3 regions of the Luteibacter rhizovicinus DSM 16549 genome follow, and region 2 is predicted to be linked to each of the others. Evidence: predicted binding sites of a transcription regulator. Region 2 holds the regulator's gene; each other region holds the start of a gene.
What was found. Region 2 encodes sigma-54, which starts transcription at its own class of promoters, with help from an activator protein. Its sites were predicted from a motif close to TGGCACGNGCNTTGC; they were not measured.
Positions count from the first base shown of each region.

Region 1: a site for sigma-54 is predicted at 1,960-1,974, ahead of BJI69_RS01970 (flagellar basal body-associated FliL family protein). Genes of this name have one in related genera too.
Region 3: a site for sigma-54 is predicted at 1,923-1,937, ahead of flgB (flagellar basal body rod protein FlgB). Genes of this name have one in related genera too.

Region 1 is NZ_CP017480.1:416,708-423,153, forward strand. Features, by position in the region: gene fliN (flagellar motor switch protein FliN) at 1-94, opposite strand, end outside; gene fliM (flagellar motor switch protein FliM) at 364-1,386, opposite strand; gene BJI69_RS01970 (flagellar basal body-associated FliL family protein) at 1,402-1,896, opposite strand; gene BJI69_RS01975 (flagellar hook-length control protein FliK) at 2,095-3,237, opposite strand; gene fliJ (flagellar export protein FliJ) at 3,287-3,721, opposite strand; gene fliI (flagellar protein export ATPase FliI) at 3,721-5,082, opposite strand; gene BJI69_RS01990 (FliH/SctL family protein) at 5,079-5,720, opposite strand; gene fliG (flagellar motor switch protein FliG) at 5,720-6,446, opposite strand, start outside.
Region 2 is NZ_CP017480.1:2,586,068-2,592,513, forward strand. Features, by position in the region: gene rapZ (RNase adapter RapZ) at 1-865, opposite strand, end outside; gene hprK (HPr(Ser) kinase/phosphatase) at 886-1,788, opposite strand; gene hpf (ribosome hibernation-promoting factor, HPF/YfiA family) at 1,914-2,264, opposite strand; gene BJI69_RS11680 (RNA polymerase factor sigma-54) at 2,382-3,863, opposite strand; gene lptB (LPS export ABC transporter ATP-binding protein) at 3,963-4,682, opposite strand; gene lptA (lipopolysaccharide transport periplasmic protein LptA) at 4,687-5,274, opposite strand; gene lptC (LPS export ABC transporter periplasmic protein LptC) at 5,297-5,887, opposite strand; gene BJI69_RS11700 (KdsC family phosphatase) at 5,893-6,441, opposite strand.
Region 3 is NZ_CP017480.1:440,450-446,895, forward strand. Features, by position in the region: gene flgE (flagellar hook protein FlgE) at 1-376, opposite strand, end outside; gene BJI69_RS02080 (flagellar hook assembly protein FlgD) at 398-1,045, opposite strand; gene flgC (flagellar basal body rod protein FlgC) at 1,055-1,468, opposite strand; gene flgB (flagellar basal body rod protein FlgB) at 1,465-1,884, opposite strand; gene BJI69_RS02095 (chemotaxis protein) at 2,725-3,642, opposite strand; gene BJI69_RS22710 (methyl-accepting chemotaxis protein) at 3,793-5,100, shown strand; gene flgA (flagellar basal body P-ring formation chaperone FlgA) at 5,097-5,798, shown strand; gene flgM (flagellar biosynthesis anti-sigma factor FlgM) at 5,902-6,207, shown strand; gene BJI69_RS02115 (flagella synthesis protein FlgN) at 6,204-6,446, shown strand, end outside.

The DNA.
Region 1 (6,446 bases), 2.2 Mb from region 2:
TGCGAATGCTGATCTTGGTGCGACCGACCTCCATCGCCATCGTGACCGGCACGTCCAGGATGACGTCGAGGTTGACCTCGGCGCCCAGGCCCATCGACTTGTGCAGGCTCGCCTCGTTGGCGCCTTCGATCTCTTCGAGCGTGGTCGGTTCGTTCATGTCGGTTCCGGTGATCGCGTTGCTGGGGTATGTACCCCCTGAAGCAAACGGCGTGCCATGGATTCGGCGACCGGATGACGGTGAATTTTTTGTGTTTTTTCAGGTGGTTGGCGGGGCACCGCCGCTCACCCTTGCCGACCGGAAACCGTCACTTGTCGGAAAGCTGACGCGTGACGGCAGTTGCGTGCGGTGACGGTCAGTTGACGTCACACCAGCTCAGGCATTGGCTCGGTCGTGGTGATCGGCATGGCCTTGGTCTCGCCGCGCTTGCGCATCAGCGAATCGAACTGGATGGCCTTGTTGCCGTTGGAGTTGGCCATGCGGCCACGGAAGATCGGCACGTCCTCGGCGAAGATCGTGGCGAACTCCGGCAGGCTGATCGGAATGACATCGCCCTTGCGCAGGTGCAGGAAGTCGCCGATGGTCAGGCGCGCCTCGGCCAGCATGGAGGTCACCTCCACTTCCGCATCGAGGATTTCCTCGTGCAGGTTCTGGATCCAGCGCTCGTCGCGCTCGGCCCGGTCACTCTGCACGCCGGCATCGAGCAACTCGCGGATCGGCTCGACCATCGAATACGGCAGGGTCAGGTGCACTTCGCCGCCGCCGCCGTCGAGCTCGATATGGAAACGCGAGACGACCACCGTCTCCGTCGGGCTGACGATGTTCGCGAACTGCGGATTGATCTCGGAGTTGAGAAACTCGAACTGCATCTTCAGTACAGGCGCCCAGGCTTCGGCCATGGCCGTGAAGGCTTCCTGCAGCACGATCTGGATCACGCGGTTCTCGGTCGGGGTAAAGTCCCGACCTTCGATACGTGCGTGATAGCGGCCATCGCCACCGAAGAAATTGTCGATGACGGTGAACACCAGGCGCGGCTCGAACACCATCAGCGCGGTGCCGCGAAGCGGCTTGATGCGGATCAGGTTGAGGTTGCTCGGCACGGCCAGCGAGTGTACGTACTCGTTGAACTTGGTCATCTTCACACCAAGCACCGAGACTTCGCAGGACTTGCGCAACACGTTGAACAGGTTGGCGCGGAAATAACGGGCGAAACGGTCGTTGACCATTTCCAGGGTCGGCAGGCGTCCGCGGACGATCCGGTCCTGCTGGGTGAAGTCGTAGTCGTGAATGCCACCGGGCGGCGGAAGCTCGATCTCGGTTTCGACCGCACCGCCTTCCACGCCCGCCAGGAGGGCGTCGATTTCTTCCTGGGTAAGGATGTCACTCATGGCCGAAGCGTCCCGTCACTGCATGATGAAGCTGGTGAAATAGACCGCGTCCACACCGGGACGGCCAATCTTTTCCTTGAGCACGCGCTGGATTTCGCCCAGCGCGGCGGCCTGCAGCTTCTGCTTGCCCTTCACGTCGGACAGCGACTTGATGTCCTGCGCGGAGAACAGCATCAGCAGCGCGTTACGGATCTCCGGATCGGCTTCCTTGGCCGCGGCGATGGCTTCCGGGTCGTGGGACATCACGTTGACGCCGACCTGCAGAAAACGTAGGGCGGTGTCGTCCTGGAAGTTAACGACGAAGGCCGGATCCAGCTGCAGATAAACGGCCGGCTTGGACTTGGCGATTTCCGCCGCGTCGCCCCCCGCCTTGCCGTGACCGCCCTTCATCAGGACGTAGCCACCCGCGCCGCCGGCAACGAGCACGACCAGCGCGGCGATGAGCACGAGTCCGCCCTTGCCCTTTTTCTTGGGAGCGCCTTCGGCGGGATCTTTGGGTGCTGCAGCCATGCGTGGAACCTCTGGAATGCGAATACGTAGATGGTCTTGCCCGTGGGGCTTACGGGTATTGTTGCAAGCGACGTGCCATCTGCGTCATCCGTATCCCGGATGGAAAGATGGCGCTGTGACGTGGTTCTCGATGCGACAGGGATGGCAGTGAGCGAGGCGATAATTTGACGCCTGCCGACATCCCGTCACCGAACGGCGTCACGCCACCTCGTCGACCAGGCTGCGGGAAACACGTGAGGTCGCGACCACGTCGGTTGCTGCCTTGTCGTCGGCCATGGCCGCGCCCTGCCCGCCCGGTCCATTGCCCTGCCCCGGATTCTGTCCCGGATCGCGCTGGCCGACATTGGTCTCGCCCAGGGACAAGCCGTGGTGGGCAAGCATGGTGTCGAGCTGCGACAACGTCTGCTGCACGGCATGCACGGCTGCCGGGTGCTGGGCGAGGATGGCCACGTTGACCTTCCCGCCATCCATGCTCACGTGGACATCCATGCTGCCGAGCTCTTCCGGATGCAGCTTGATGCGTGCCGACTTGACGTCGCCCGAGCCCATCCACGCGATCTGCTCACCCAGCTCCTGGCCGAACTGCGGCGATGTGGCGGCCTGCGTGGCCTGGACCTGCACGGCGGGAGCGGCCACGCCATTCATGGCCGGCGCGTGCATCAGGGGCATGGGGCTGGTCTTCGCCAGATCGATCGCCGGCGCATCGTCCTTGCTCGCCGGCAGATCGCCACCCTGGGCGGCGAGCAGGCTGGCGAAAGGCGAGGCGGTAGCTGCCGCAACGGGTGCCGCTGCCGGCATGGCGTCCATGGCAGGCAGGCCCGTAGACGCATCGTCCTTCGCGGCAACCGTCGTGTTCGCTGCGGCGCCTGCACCGGGTGTCGGAGCCGCACCGGCCATCGCACCCAGGGCATCGCCCAGCTTGCCGACCGCCGTCGTCGCCACAGCGACGGCCTTTCCTGCCAGCTCGCCAACCTTCGGCGGCACGCCGATCAAAGCGAGCACGCTGGTGGCAAGCGATGTGTCGCCATCGGTCGTATCGTCTTTCTTCGTTGTGTCGTCGTCGGGCTTCTTATCAGACGCCTGCGCCGACGTCGGCTTGTCGGGGCCTGCATCCTTCGCCGCGGACGAACTGCTGGACGTTGTCGAACCCTGGTCCGACGACGAGTCCTTGGTCTTGCGCGCATCGGCATGCGCCGCGTCCATTGCCGCGTCGAAGCGCTTGTTCGACGCCGTGTCGTCATTCGCCTTGCCGGGAACCGACGAAGCGGCAGCGCCGGCGACGGGCGATGCGGCGGGGGTAACCGGGCGGGCGACATTGAGGGCAAGCGTGGCGTTGTTCATGCGGAGTACTCGATGAGGTCGTTCGGGAGGCGGCGGACGCACGCAGGCGTCATGCCTCGCTCCGGGGATTTCGGCGGTATTGCGAGCGTTCGTCAGCCTGCGCCTGCTCGCGGCGATCGTCCGACTTGCGCTCCTGCTCGCGATACTTCGTGGTCACCGAGTCCAGCGCCTTCGCGCGGCCCCGTGCGTCGGTCCACAAGCCACGCGCGTGCTCCAGCGCCTGCTCGCGACGCTGTACCTCGCCCAGCTGCTGGACGATGGCCATGTCGATCTTCTGCAGGAACTGCTGGCGATTGAGCAGGGCGGCGATGCCGATGCCGTCGGGCATCTCGGCGTATTCGTTACGGTATCGGCGCAGCTCGACGAGTTGATGCTCGGCATCGGCCAGGGCACGCTGCTGCGTGGCGAGCACACGCACCGCGTCCTCGGCCTTCTCTTCGGCGAGATCGACGACGGGTTGCAGGCGGTCGGCACGGGAGGGCATCAGCCGGCCTTCGTCGTGTCAGCGAGGCCGGATTCGGCGTCGGCGAGATTCACCGGCTCGTCGGTTTCCTGCTGCAGGAAGGCCGACAGCCGCGGGTAGAGTGCGATGGCTTCGTCCGTGCGCGGGTCGCTGCCTTTCTGGTACGCGCCCACCGCGATGAGGTCGCGCTGCTGACGGTAGGCCGAATAGACCTGGCGGAACCGCTGGGCGGAGCGCATGTGTTCCTTGCTGACCACGGCCGGCATCACGCGGCTGATCGATGCCTCGATATCGATGGCCGGGTAGTGCCCCGCCTCGGCAAGGTCGCGCGACAGCACGATGTGGCCGTCGAGAATGGCGCGGGCGGCGTCGGCGATCGGATCATGCCGGTAGTCGTCACCCTCGGTAAGCACGGTGTAGAAAGCCGTGATGGACCCTCGACCCTCGGCGTCGTTGCCGGCGCGCTCGACGAGCGCGGGAAGCATCGCGAACACGGAGGGTGGGTAGCCCTTGGTGGCCGGCGGCTCGCCGATGGCCAGTGCAATCTCGCGCTGTGCCTGGGCATAGCGTGTGAGCGAGTCCATCAGCAGGAGAACGCGCAGGCCCTGGTCACGAAAATGTTCGGCCACTGCCGTGGCGACTTGCGCCCCACGCAGTCGGCTCAACGGCGGCGCATCCGCCGGCGCGGCGACGACCACGGCACGGCGACGCCCTTCTTCGCCCAGCGTGTGATCGACGAATTCCTTGACCTCACGACCGCGCTCACCGATCAGGCCGACCACAACGACATCGGCGTCGGTAAAGCGGGTCATCATGCCCATCAGCGTGGACTTACCCACGCCCGAGCCGGCGAACAGACCGATACGCTGGCCACGACCGACGGTGAGTAGCGAATTGATCGCCCGGACGCCAACATCGAGCGGCGTGTCGATCGGACGACGCATCATGGGATTGATCGGATCGCGGCGCAGGGGCGCGCGTTCCCGGGCCAGCAGCGGGCCCAGGCCATCGAGCGGCGCGCCATCGGGACCGATGACACGACCCAGCAGCGAGTCGCCCACCGGGACACCGGAGACGGCGGCCACCGGCGTCACGCGCGCATTGGGCAGCACGCCATGCATTTCACCCGTGGGCATCAGCAGCAGACGTCCATCGGAAAAGCCGACCACCTCGGTTTCGAGCTGCCTGCCGTCGGCACCGGCGACCATGCAACGGGCGCCAACGGGCGCCTCGCAGCCGACGGCTTCGAGCGTGAGGCCAACGACCCGGCGCAACTTGCCCTCCGCCTGCAGCGGCCGCACGCGCTCGGCGTTCGCACGCTGGGCGGCGAGCGATTCGCGCCAGTGCGCGATGCGGGCGGCGGTGTGGCTATCGGCACTCACGAGGGATCGACCTGCCCTTCGAGCACGCTGTCGATCACCGCCGCCAGGCGCGTGCGGACGCGCGCATCGAGTCGTGACTGCTCGCTCTCCAGGCGCACGTCGCCGCGCTCCAGAGTGGCATCGTCGACGACGCTGCCTTCATGGTCGACGCCGACGCGATGCTCGCGAACGAGCGCCGCATCGGCGGGATGGAGGTGGATCTTGAGGTGACGCGAGGCCGCTGGCAGCGCATCGACCGCCTGGCGGACGACGTCGAGGATTTTTTCCGGCTGCGTGGCGATTTCATAACCCAGCACGCGCTCGGCGATGACGGTCGCCAACACGGCGAGGTCACCGGCGACATCATGATCCAGCTCGGCGAACGGACGCTCGACCGCGGCGAACAAGGCATCCAGACGAGCCACCTGCTCGGCAAGCTCGCGCCGGGCCATCGCACGGCCCTCGGCGAGTCCGCCATTGAAGCCTTCTTCGCGCGCCTGGCGTTCGATCGCCTCGATCTCGGCAACGGTCGGCCGATGCGGGCCTTCGTCCTCGACTTCCGCACGCGCAACATGGGGATCCGGGCCACCGACGACAGGCAACTCCCAGCGTTCGAACTGGTCGACGCGTTCGCGGGCGAGGATCGAGGTAAGGCTCATCAGACGAATTCTTCCCCGCCACCGGCGAGATTGATCTGGCCCGCATCAGCGAGACGCCGCGCCGTGGCCAGGACTTCCTTCTGCGCCGCATCGACCTCGGAGAGCCGAACCGGACCCTTGACCTCGAGGTCGTCGCGCAGCATGTCGGCGGCGCGCTTGGACATGTTGGCGAAAATCTTCTCTCGAATGGCCGTCTCCGCACCCTTGAGGGCGGTGATCAGGCGTGCCGAAGGGACCTCGCGCAGCAGCGTCTGCATGCTGCGGTCGTCGAGATCGGCGAGGTCGTCGAAGACGAACATCAGCTCTTCGATGCGCTCGCCGAGGCCGGTGTCGATGCCGCGGATCGAGGCCATCAGCTCGGCTTCGCGCGAGGTTTCCATCGCGTTGAGGATGTCCGCCGCGGCCTTGAGGCCACCGACGCTGGCCGACTTCAGCTTGTTGGAGTTGCCGGAGAACTGGCGTTCCATGATTTCGTCCAGCTCGTTCAGCGCATGCGGCTGCACGCCATCGAGCGTGGCGATGCGCATGACGACGTCGCTGCGCGTACGTGCCGGCAGGTAACCGATCACTTCGGCGGCCTGGTCGGCCTCGAGGTGGGCCATCACCAGCGCGATGATCTGCGGATGCTCCTGGCCGATCATCTCGGCAATGGCGCGGCTTTCCATCCACTTCAGCGATTCCAGGCCCTTGCTGCTACGGCCCAGGAGGATGCGGTCGATAAGACCG
Region 2 (6,446 bases):
GAAATGTCAGTACGTTGCCGCGTTCCGAGCGGAAATGCTGGGCCAGCTTCTCGACGAGGTAGACCGAGCGATGGCGCCCGCCCGTGCAACCGATCGAAACGGTCACGTAGCTGCGATCCTCCCCTTCGAAGCGTGGCAACCACGTTTCCAGCCAGCGAGTCACGTCGGCATAGTATTCGCCTACGAGGGGGTTCGCGTCGAGAAATTCCCTCACGGGCTGGTCCTTGCCCGAGAAGGGGCGCAGGCGTGGGTCCCAGTGCGGGTTGGGCAGACAGCGGGCGTCGAAGACGAAATCGGCGTCCGAGGGCAGGCCGCGGCGGTAGGCGAACGATTCGAACAACAGGGTGGTGCCGTCGGAGGCGGCCGCGTAGCCGGTGGCAAACAGGCGGCGTAGCTGGTGGACGTTGAGGTCGCTGGAGTCGATGACCTTCTCGGCGATCGCGATCAGCGGCCGGAGCAGCTTGCGCTCCTGGGCGATCGAATCGGCCAGGGAAAGCTTTTCGGCGGCCAGCGGATGACGGCGGCGGGTTTCCGAGTAGCGCTTGATCAGTACGTCGTCGCGGCTGTCGAGGAAGATCAGGTGCACGTGCACACCGGCCATCGACAGTTCGGAGAGGACGTGGGGCATGCGCGAGAGGTCGACGCGGCGATTGCGCACGTCCACGCCCACGGCGATACGCCGGCGCGGGCCATGCTCGCCCTGGCTTACGGCCGCGACCAGCTGCGGGATGAGCTCGGCGGGCATGTTGTCCACGCAATAGAACTCGAGATCCTCCAGGGCGCGCAACGCGACCGTCTTGCCACCACCGGACATGCCGGTGAGGACGATCAGGTGGATGGCATCGGGCTCGACGATCGGGCTCATGACTTCATCGGTCACGGGGGTCACCACGGTGGCAGCCGGCGCATCTGGTGCGCCTGGCGGTCGATGAAGGTCTGCGCGGGGTCGATGCCCTTGCTCTTGAGGACGTGGCTACGCACGGCCGCCTCGACGAGAACAGCGAGGTTGCGGCCCGGCGCGACGGGAATGGTGATCTTGGGGACGTCCACGTCGAGCACATTACGCCGACTGACGTCGCCGGTGAGGCGGGTCATCGCATCCGTCTCTTCGCCGACCAGCATGGGCTTGAGGTGGATGACCAGGCGGAGGTACTTCGAGGGCTTCACCGCGGTATGGCCGAACATCTCGCGGATGTTCAACACGCCGAGACCGCGTACCTCGAGCAGGTCCTGGAGCAGATCGGGGCAGGCGCCGTCGATGACGTCGGGCGCGATCAGGGTGAATTCGGTGGCGTCGTCGGCGACCAGGCGATGACCACGGCTGACCAGCTCCAGCGCCAGCTCGCTCTTGCCGGAACCGGGTTCACCGGTGATCAGCACGCCGATCGAAAACACCTCGAGGAACACGCCGTGCAGGGTGACCCTCGGCGCGAGCGTGCGCGCCAGGTGGTATTGCAGGTAGGTGAGCAGCTCATGACCGCGGCGGGTGCTCTGCCACAGCGGGGTATCGGTTTCCTCGGCGACTTCGCGCAGATCCGAGGGAATCGCTTGATCCTTGGTGACGATGAGCGCCGCCGGCTGGTAGGCGGCGATCTTGTGGATCGCCTCCCAGCGCTGGCGCGGCTCCAGGCCGTCGAGGAAGTTGAGTTCCTCGGTGCCGATGATCTGCACCTTGTTCGGGTAGATCACGTTCAGGTAACCGACCAGGGACGGCCGGCGACTTTGCTTGGCGTTGGGTTCGAGCACGCGCGATTCGCCGCGCATGCCTGCGGCCCAACGCAGCGCCATGCGCTCGTGTACTCCGTCGAAGAGTTGTCTGGCGGTCAGCCGGTCCACGCTGGATCCCTTGAAATGGCGAAGCCGGCGCGAGGGCGCCGGCTGGGGCTATTGTGCCATCAAGCGTGGACGGGGGTTCAGGGAGCGGCGACGCGAGCGTCGCGACCCTCGGCGTTGTGGTGATCCTTGAGCTTTTCCTTGTGCTTCTTCAGCTGGTCGGCAAGCTTGGCGATCATCGCGTCGATGGCTTTGTGCAGGGCATCGGGCTTCTTTTCATCTTCGAGGCTGGCCACGCCGTCGGCGTGGAGACGGACGCCGGCACAATGGAGCGTGCCGCCGGCCTTGTGCTCGTTCTTGTCGACGGAAAGGACCACGTCGAGGGCGGTGATGTTGTCGAAAAGGCGTTCGAAGCGGCTGATTTGCTGTTCCACGCGCTCGCGCAGGGCAGGGGTGGGATGGATGTGCTGGCCGCTGATCTGGATTTGCATGACGCCTCCTTCTTGCTGAGGGTGCCGCCTTGGTGGCGACGAGTGCGGAACGACGGAGTGCCGTTCCTCAAGCCTGAAATGGTGTGACCGTGGACCTCCGTGAGGGTTCCCCGCGCCTCAACTGGCGCGGACACGTTCGCTGGAGCTGGGGATGCGCAGGGCTTCCCGGTACTTGGCTACCGTACGGCGGGCTACCTGAATTCCGCGTCGATGGAGTTCCTCGGCCAGGGCCTGGTCGGACAGCGGGCGCCGCGCGTCCTCGCCCGTGATGAGCTTGCGGAGCATGGCCTGGATCGCGGTGGCCGAGGCGCTGCCGCCGTCCTCCGTGGCCACGCCACTGGAGAAGAAGTGCTTCAGTTCGAAGGTACCGCGCGGCGTGTGCATGTACTTGCGCGTAGTGACCCGGGAAATGGTCGATTCGTGCATGCCGACCTCCTCCGCCACCTCGCGCAGGACCAGCGGATGCATCGCCTCCGGGCCGTAGTCGAGGAAGGCGCTTTGCCGGCGGACGATCACGTCGGCCACCTTGGTCAGCGTCTCGGCGCGCGACTGCAGGCTCTTCAGCAGCCAGCGGGCTTCCTGTAGCTGGCCCTTCATCCAGGTGGCGTCGTCGCCGCGGGCGCGAGCGATGAGGTTGCAGTAGTGCTGGTTGAGGCCCAGCCGGGGCTGGGCATCGGGATTGAGGCTGACCTGCCAGCGGCCGTTTTCGCGGCGCGCGTAGACGTCGGGGGCGACGTATTCCACGGGCGTGGCGTCCAGGGCGGAGCCGGGGCGCGGATCGAGGCTGCGGATCAGGGCGGCCGCGGCGGCGACGTCTTCCTCGGCGGCCTTGAGCTTGCGGGCGATCTTGGCCGCGTCGTTGCGCGCCAGGAGCTCGAGCTCATCGGTGACCACGCGGATGGCAAGGTCGCGATGCGGCGTATCCAGGGCGAACTGCGACAGCTGGCAGAGCAGGCAGTCACGCAGGTCCAGGCTGGCGATGCCCGTGGGGTCGAAGCGCTGCACGCGCTGGCGCACGCGCTCGATCTCCTCGGCGCTGGCATGCAGCTCGGCCGGCAGGGCGGCTTCGACGGCCTCGACGCCGTCACGCAGATAACCGTCCTCGTCCAGCGCGTGGATGATCGCGGTAGCGATGGCGTGGTCGCGCGGCGAGAACTGGGACAGGTTGAGCTGCCACTCGAGGTGTTGCTGGAGGCTTTCGGGAGCGGCGTTCTGCGGTTCGAAGCCGTCCTCGTCGCCGCTGCCGGAGCGCGAAGGCGCACCGGCGTAGTCGCCGGCTTCGCCGTGGAAGCGATCGTCGTCCCACTCGGGAGCGAGCTCCTCCGAGGGGGTCGCGGTCGACTCTTCCTCGGCCTTGGAGGTCTTGGCGGGTGGTTCGTCGCGTGCCGGGAAGTCGGGGCCGTCGTAGTCGCCTTCTTCGGGCAACTCGGCCTCCGCTTCGGCATCCTCGGCGAACTCGAGCAGGGGGTTGCTTTCCGCGATCTGGCGGAGCTCGGCCTCGAGCTCCAGCTGCGACAACTGAAGCAGGCGGATGGCCTGCTGCAGCTGGGGCGTCAGCGTGAGCTGCTGATGCAGGCGAAACTGAAGTCCGGGTTTCATGCCTTGGATGCGTGAGGTGTCGAATCCATCGTAACCCCTTGCGACCTTTCCAAACCAGCATTCCGGTGAGCCAGGCCCACCGGCCGAATAGGCAATACGTCAGATACGGAATTCACGGCCCAGGTATACCTCACGCACCTTCTCGTCGGCGAGGATGTGCTGGGGCGTACCCCGGGACAGGACTTCGCCGTCATTGAGAATATACGCGCGGTCGCAGATGCCGAGCGTCTCACGGACGTTGTGATCGGTGATCAGCACGCCGATGCCGCGTTCCTTCAGGTGGCGGACGATGCGCTGGATCTCGCCGACCGAAATCGGATCGACGCCGGCGAAGGGTTCGTCCAGCAGCATGTAGCGCGGGCGCGCGGCCAGCGCACGGGCGATTTCCACGCGCCGACGTTCGCCACCGGACAGGCTGATGCCCTTCTGTTCCGCGATGTGGGCGATTTTCAGCTCGTCGAGCAGGCTTTCCAGCTCCTCTTCACGCTGCCGGCTGGTCATGTTGTCGCGCAGTTCGAGCACGGCCAGGATGTTGTCCGACACGCTGAGGCGGCGGAACACCGAGGCTTCCTGTGGCAGGTAGCCGATGCCGAGCTTGGCGCGGGCGTGCATGGGCAGGCCGGTGATGTCCTGCTGGTCGAGCTTGATCGAGCCGGCATCGGCCTGGATCAGGCCGACCACCATGTAGAAACAGGTGGTCTTGCCGGCGCCGTTGGGGCCAAGTAGCCCGACGACTTCACCTTCCCGGATGGAGAAGGCGAAATCACGGACTACCTGGCGGGCGCGAAAGCGCTTCTGCAGGCCTTGGGCTGAAAGCATCGGGTCAGGGCTTCTTCGGCTGGGGCGGCTTGGCGGCCGGCGGTGTGGCGGGTGCGGCCGGAGCCGCGCCCGGGGGCGGGTTCTTCGGCTGGAAGACCATGTGCACGGGCTGCGGGCCGTTGCTCTCGCCCGTCATGGTGCTGTTGGTCGTGTTGTAGGTGATCTTGTCGCCGTCGCTCTGGTTGAGCTTGCTCTTGTCGGCGCCATCGGTCTGCTTGTCGACATGCGCATTGCCGGTGAGCACGGCGATGCCGTTGCCGCTGTTGGCGGGGTCTTCCGGCTTGTAATCGATGTTGCTGGCGTGGCCCCGCATCAGCAGGTCCTGGTCGTCCAGCTGCTGCACCGTGGCCGGGCTACCGTCGATGATGACGCGGATGATCTGGTTGTCGGCGTCGAGGTAGCCGGTCGCCTTGTCGCCGGTGATCTTCAGCGTGCCCTGGGTCAGCAGCACGTTGCCGGTCCAGATCACCTTGCCCGGCTGGGTGCTGTTCGCCTGCTGCTGGGTGCCGTCGAACGACTTCGAGGTGACGTTGGTTGGCTGCGTGCGATCGGACTGCTTGGCGACGGCGGGCATGCTCGTGGCGAATGCCACGCCGAGCACCGCAAGGAGGACCTTAGCGCTTGCGAGGCGGGTAGACGGTGTGGACTGCATCGAGGAGCTCCAAATGCTTGGTATCGAGATTGGCGCGCATGCCAACGCCTTCCATTGTAGAGGCTCCCTGAACGATCCGGGCCGCCTCCGCCGTCTCCAGACGGTTCTCCTTCGGCCACGCGGTGACCTCGGAGGTGTCGATGCTGGCCGGCGGGTTCTGCTCGAAGGCGATGCGGTCCATGTGGACCTTGCCCTGCAGCTTGAGCAGGCTGCCGTCCTTGTTCACCCAGCCGTATTCGGAATGACCTTTCCAGGGTGGCGCCGTCAGGTCCTTGGTCGGCGGCAGGACGAAGTCGGGCGCGTTGATGTACAGCGACTCGTCGTCCTCGCGGCGTTCCAGGTGGGGCGCAATCAACTTGAAGGCGGGCTGGCCGAAGTCGTTGTAGGAGTCGAGATTGAAGTTGGTAAGCACGTAGCCCGAGCGCGGCGGCCCGACGAAATCGTCGACCTTCTTGTCGGGGGCAACCCAGTAATAGAGCAGGACGCTGGCACCAAGCAGCACGGCGAGCACGCCGGCGACGCCCGCGGCGCTGCGGTCCTTGAACAGGAGCATCAGGTTCACAGCCAGCGATCCCGCTCGGCTTCGGCCTTGCCCTGGGCGGCGAGGATCAGGTCGGCCACCTCGCGGGCGGCGCCGTAACCGCCGGACAGGCGGGTGCGGATGTGTGCGCGCTCGACAACCCAGGGGTGTGCGTTGGCGACCGCCACGGCGAGTCCGGCGATGCCCATGGCAGCCAGATCGGGCAGGTCGTCGCCGACGAAGGCGGATTGCTCGGGCGTCAGGCGCAGGGCATCCAGCAGCTCGGTAAGGCAGGCCCGCTTGTCTTTCTGGCCCTGGTAGACGTGCTGGATGCCCAGCTCTTCCGCGCGCAGCGACACCGGGTGGCTGATGCGGGCGGTGATGATGGCGACCTTGACGCCGTTTTCCTGCAGGCGCTTCAGGCCCAGCCCGTCATGGACGTGGAAGACCTTGGTCTCGCGGCCGTCTTCGGCGTACCACAGGCGGCCGTCGGTGAGCGTTCCGTCCACGTCAAAAACGACCACGCGTACTCGGGCAGCGCGCTCGGCGATATCGGCGGAAATCTCGGTGTAATGCGTGTAGGGCATGGGCT
Region 3 (6,446 bases), 2.1 Mb from region 2:
GATACACCTGTACGTTCTGACCCGTCGCATTGACGACGTTGCCGTTGTCATCGGGATGGAAATTGCCGGCGCGGGTATACGAATAGCCCGAGCCGTCGCGGACGGTGAAGAAACCCGCGCCGCTGATGGCGAAGTCGTAGGAGTTGCCGGTCTGCGTCGCGGCACCGTCGCTGAACTGCTGGGCGATGTTGGTCAGGCGCACGCCGCTGCCGGCGACCTGGGCGGAAAGATTGTTGCCGGCCGCCGAGTAGACCTGCGAGAACTCGGCGCGCGAGCCCTTGAAGCCGACGGTGTTGACGTTGGCAATGTTGTTCGCGGTGACTTCCAGGTCGGAAGACGCCGCGTTGATGCCGCTTAGGGCGATATCGAATGGCATGGTGGGTTTTCCTTGCTGGAGTTACAGGATTTGCGCGATCTGACTGAGCAGGGCGCCGCCGTAGCCGGCTACCTGCACGTAGGTTCCGTCGGTACCGGAGGCACCGACGCCTTCCACCTTTCCGCGAGCGAAGGTATCGATCGCCGTGCCGCCGGAAGTTGCGGACATCTGGTAAACGCCGTCGGGCAGCTGCGTGCCGTCGTCGGACTTGCCGTCCCAGCTGAACTGGGCGAGGCCCGCGTCCGGCTGACCAAGGCTGATCGTGCGGACGACATTGCCCGCCGTATCTTTAATCTGCACGTTGACGTAGGTGCCCGAGGTACCCACGTTCACGGCGCCATTCATCGAGGAGTCCTCGAGCTTGCCAGCGGTCGACGGCACCAGCACTTCCTGGCCGACGAGCGCGGCGGCGCGCACGAACTGGTCACCGGTGAGGTTGGAGGCCAGTGAGTCGAAGGAGCTCTGCAGCTCCTGCGTGGCGGCCACCTGCGAGAACTGCGCCATCTGGGCCACCATCTGGGTGGAGTCCATCGGCTTGGTCGGATCCTGATTGGTCATCTGGGTGACCATCAGCTTGAGGAAGTCCGACTGGTTCAGCGTCTGCTGCTGCAGCTGGCCGGTCGATGACGATGAAGACGAGGAACTGTTACCGCTGACGGCGTCTACCATGAGGATTCCTTACTTGCCGAGGTCGAGCGTCTTCTGCATGAGCTGCTTGGCGCTGTTCATGACTTCGACGTTGTTCTGATAGGAGCGCGACGCGGAGATCATGTTGACCAGCTCGTCGACCGTGTTGACGTTGCTTGAATAGACATTGCCGTTGGCGTCGGCGAGCGGATTGGATGGCTCATAACGCGCCTGGATCGGGGCCTGGCTCTCGGTGATGCCGAGCGTGCGCACGCCGCCGTTTTCCATCTGCCCGTTGACCTGCTGCTGCACGGCCGAGAACAAGGGCTGCTTGGCGTGGTACGCGCCGGCTTCGCTGCTGGCCAGGCTGTCGGCGTTGGCCATGTTGCTGGCCGTGGTGTTGAGTCGGGCCGACTGGGCGGCCATGCCGGAACCGGCGACGTCGAAGATCTTGAGCAGGCTCATGAGCTGGATCCTGTGATGGCCATGCGCATGGCGTGGATCTGCGCGGTAATGAAGCTGAGCGAGGCCTGGTAGTGGATGGCGTTGGCGGCGAACTGGGCCTGTTCGACCTGGGTATCGACCGTGTTGCCGTCCATCGTGGGCTGGGTTTCCACGCGATACGCGAGCTTGTCGGCGTCGGCCGCGGCGAACGCCGGGTTGCCGCCGATATGACCTGCCTCGGTCGCCGTCATCGACAGTCCGGCGCCATCGCTGGTTCCACTGGCAGCGGTCATCGCCTTACGGAAATCGAGATCGCGTGCGAGGAAGCCCGGCGTATCGGCATTGGCCAGGTTCGACGAAATGACTTCCGCACGGCGCTGCCACAGGCCGAGGGCCTGGGCGTGGACGCCTAATAGCGGATCCGGTTTGTCGATCATGGGCATGGCCCCCTCGTGAGCTTGGCCCGAGGGGTTGAGCAAGAGCCGTGCCACGCACGACCGGGGCTTGCGGAAGGGCTTTCTGACGCCCTTTGGGGCGAATCGAGCGAAGGCTGTCGGCCGAGGCGCCGGAATTCTGGCGCCTCGGCTCGCGACTTTGGCGACGGCTGGCCGTCGTTCACGCCAGGGGCTCGGCTTCGCCGTGACTCCCTACACTTGGGCGTCTCGCGGGGAGACCTTGGTGCCCACCCTCGCTGCTCAGACAGGTCCTCCGCGTTCCGTAGCGGAAAGGCCGCTATCGCGGCCGTGTACTTATCTGGCCTACGGCCGCTGCACTTGTACGGAACTCGCCTCGAGGGTGGACACCAAGGTCTCTCACGACGATACGGTTAGCGGGAAGGCGAGCCGTTGGGGTGAATGTGGCCGCCAAGGCCAGCCGTCACCGCAATCGTGCTCGTGCGGACATCTCGCTCAGTGAGCGGCTTCGTCGCCGTGGCGCTGCCCTCGCGAAGACGATCGCGACCGTCGCGCTGGGGTTGACCGTTTGGCGATGGCAGCCAGCAACCAAAGCGGCGTTGCTTCGTCGGCTCGGCACGCACGCACCTCAAGGATGGGAAGAGTCTTCGGTGCCCACCCTCGAGGCGAGTTCCGCACAAGTGGAGCGGCCGTAGGCCAGATAGATACATGGGCCGCGCAGCGGCCTTCCTTTACGAAACGCGGAGGACCTGTCTGAGCAGCGAGGGTGGGCACCGAAGGCTCTTTGCCTCAAGCCCCCCAGCGAGGGTAGGCACCGAAGGCTCTGCGCCTCAACCTGCGCCTGCTCTTGGCTTGTACCGAAAATCAGGCCGGAAGCAGGTCCAGCACGGCGGTGGCGAGGATGTCCGGCTGGAACTTGGCGATGAACTTGTCGGCGCCGACGCGGGCCACCATCGCCTCGTTGAAGACGCCACTCAGCGAGCTGTGCAGGAGCACCTTCATATGGCGCAGCTGGGCATCCTCACGGATGGCCGTGGTCAGCGCGTAGCCGTCCATCAGGGGCATCTCGATATCGGAAACGACCAGGTCGACCCGCTCATCGACCGGACCCATCGCCATCGTGCGCAGCTTGTCGAGGCCTTCGCGCCCATCCTTGGCGATCACGCATTCCAGGTCCATCTTGCGGAACAGGTCGACCAACTGGGTGCGGGCGACCGCCGAGTCGTCGATCACCAGGATCCGGCGGTTACCCGCCTGCTGCACGTGCGCCGCCTGCTGTACACGATCGGAGAGCTGCACCAGAGGGGGCGAGACCGACGACAGCACCTGCTCGACATCCACGATGGCGAGCAGGTCGCCATCCAGCCGGGTCACCGCGTTGACGCGCGCGCCGTAGCCGAGCGCTGCCGACGGCGCCGTCAGGTTGGCGCCGTCCACGTGGACGATGCGGTCGACGTCCGAGACCAGGAAGCCCTGCACGGAGAGGTTGAACTCGGTGACGATCAGGTGCGCACTGTCGACGCTGGCCAAGGGCGGATAACCCATCGCCGCGGCGAGGTCGATGACGGGGATAGTGCTTCCGCGATAGTCGAAACTGCCCGAGACCAGGGCGTGCATGCTGGGCATCCGCTCCAGGCGCGGCCGGCGCAGCACTTCGCGAACCTTGAAGACGTTGATGCCGAACGCCTGGCGGTCGCCCAGGCGAAACAGCAGCATGGCCACGCGATTGTGGCCCGCCAGGCGGGTAAAGGTGTCCACGGTGTCGAGCAGCGGTCGGGCCATGACGTGCGAGGCATCTACAGAAGGTGTCGCCAACGGTATCGGCGGCGCTGCTGGTTTCTGTAGGCGTGCGCATGGCACGCCGATTGCATGACTCAAGTCCTGACGCTCCCGACCGATTAAGTGGAGCGACCATCCGACGAAAGCGAAATCATGACCCTCCTCTGGAGCCAGCACGTCCGCCTCCTCGCCCACGCCGCCTCCCAGGGCGATGCGGCGCGTGTTCGCGCCCTCTCCGCGCAGTACCCGGCCGCGGCCAGCGCCATGGGCGCCCTGCTCAAGCCGGCGGAACCGCGCACCGCGCCAGCGACGACCATCCAGGCGATCGAGCAGCAAGGCATGGTGCTGACGAACGCACAGGCGCTCGGTGGCACCCTGCTGGAGCTCGGCAAGGTGGTGGAAGGCGCCCGCGACACCGCCGGACGTTTGACGGATGCCAGCGCCAGGATTTCGACGGCGCTCGACCAGGCCTACGCCGGCGCCGCCGGCATGGGCGACTCGGGCAGCCAGGGCCTGGCCACGGCCGGCGACCTCGACGGCCAGCTGCGCCTGCTGCGTAGCGCCCTCTCGGGCATGAGCCGCAACCATGCGCAGTTCTCCGAATACTTCACCGCGATCCGCAAGCTGACCGCGACGGTTCAGGACATCGCCCACCAGACCAACCTCGTCGCGCTGAACGCCGCGATCGAGGCGGCACGTGCGGGTGAGGCCGGCCGCGGCTTCGCCGTGGTTGCCGACGAGGTCAAGCAACTCGCCGAGAAAACCACCCAGGCCACCGCCGAGATCGACCAGACCACCGAGGCCGTCGGCCAGTTCGCCGGCCAGCTCGATGACGCCGTGCAGAACAGCCTGCGTCGCCTGGACCAGACCCAGTCGGGTATCGCCGGCATGCAGACCTCGATGGGTCGCGTGGACGAAGCCGCCCGCGGGGCGCGCGGCAACATCGACGCAGCCCGCGAAGGCATGGGTGCGCTACAGGGCCGCATCGCGGCCATCCAGGCGACCCAGGGAACCCTCGGCCGCGTCACCAACGACGCCCGTCGCCAGGCCGACGCCGCAGCGCGCGCCGCCGTGCTTGCGCACCGCCTGGGCCTGAGCCGCCTCGAAACCGAGGGCGACCTCGACGCCGCCAGCCTCAGCCAGATGATCCGTGAAGCCAGCCAGGGCCTTCGCTTCGCCGTGGAACTCGCCTCGCGCGACCCGGCCAGCCTCGACCGTCGCTGGCTCGATACCACGCCACTCATGCGCTGCATCGACCAGTTCCGCCTGCGTCGACCGGACAGTCCGACTGAGGGCATCCGTGCCGCCGGCGAGCGATTCTCGACCCTCGCGTCGCACTACGCCATCACGCTCGGTGAAGGCCGTCATGCCGATGCCAGCCACATGGTCGCCGAGCTCAACAGGGAACTGGACGCGATCACCCAGGGCCTGTCCGCATCGCTGGCGGAACGCGCCGCGTGAGTTCATCGACCCTCGCCCGCGGCATCACCGCGACCGCCCTGCTCGCCTTGCCGCTCTGCGCGCTGGCCGGGCAGACGGTCGAGGCGGTGCGCGTGGCGGCGGTGACCTGGCTCCAGCAGAACCGCACCCTTCCCGGCGCTCGCATGACCGTCGAAGCCGATCCGCTCGACAGCCGCCTCCGGCTGGCGGATTGCCCAAAGCCGCTCGAATCGTCGCTTCCGGGCAACCGGCCCCTCGGCGCCCGGGTGAGCGTCGCCGTGCACTGCCCGGTGCCGGGCGGCTGGACCGTGCGCGTGCCGGTGCGGGTCAAGATGTTTACCCCTGTGCTGGTCACCACCCGCCCGCTCGCGCGTGGTGACGGCGTCGGGGCCGGGGATGTCCGCGCCGAGGAGCGCGACATCACCAGCCTCGCCTACGGCTATGTCGCGGAGATCGGTCAGATCGACGGTCGCTCGCTTGCCAGGCCGCTGAGCGCCGGCACGGTACTGACGCCCGGCATGCTCGCCGGACGCCAGACCGTCCGCATCGGCGATTCGGTCAGCATGCAGGCCGACGTCGAGGGCGTGGTCATCCGCGTCGCCGGCGTGGCCATGGGTGCCGGTGATACCGGCACCCGCCTGAAGGTACGCAACGCTTCATCCGGGAAGGTGCTCGATGCCGTGGTCACCGGGCCGGGCACCGTCGCGGTACTGCCATGAACAAAATCCAAACCAGGTCACACTTCCCGGCCTAGGGCCAGTTAAAGTTCGCCGACAGGCCGCCGATAAGGGGTTTGAAGGACACAAGCTCCGAGGACACACTATGACGACGACGATCAAACCCGGTATCCAGGCTCCGCAGCCCCAGGTGCAGCTCCGCACCCAGAACCCGGCTGCCGGCTCCGCCGCCTCGACGCAGAGCGCCAGCTCGGTGCGTCCGAGCGACGACAGCGTCAAGATCACCGACTCGGCCAAGGCGCTCGACGCCGCCAGCCGCGGCGATGGCATCGACAGCAAGCGCGTGGACGAAATCCGCAGCAAGCTGGCCGACGGCACCTACAAGCCTGACGCCCAGGCCATCGCGAGCAAGTTTCTTGCGATGGAAGGCCAGATCGGCAGCAAGGCATGACCCACCCGCTCGACTCCGACTTCGACACGGCCGTCCGCGCCGTCATGGGCGACCTCGCCCGTGAGGTCGACGCGCTGCACGCCACCCTGATCGACGAGCGCATGGCGCTCGATCAGGCTGACACGCATGCGCTCGACACAGTCAGCCGGGCGAAGGGCAAACTGCTCGACCGCATCGAGAAGCTGGATGCCGAGCGTCGCCATCTGGGTGACGCCGCCGGTGTCGACACGCTCAACGAT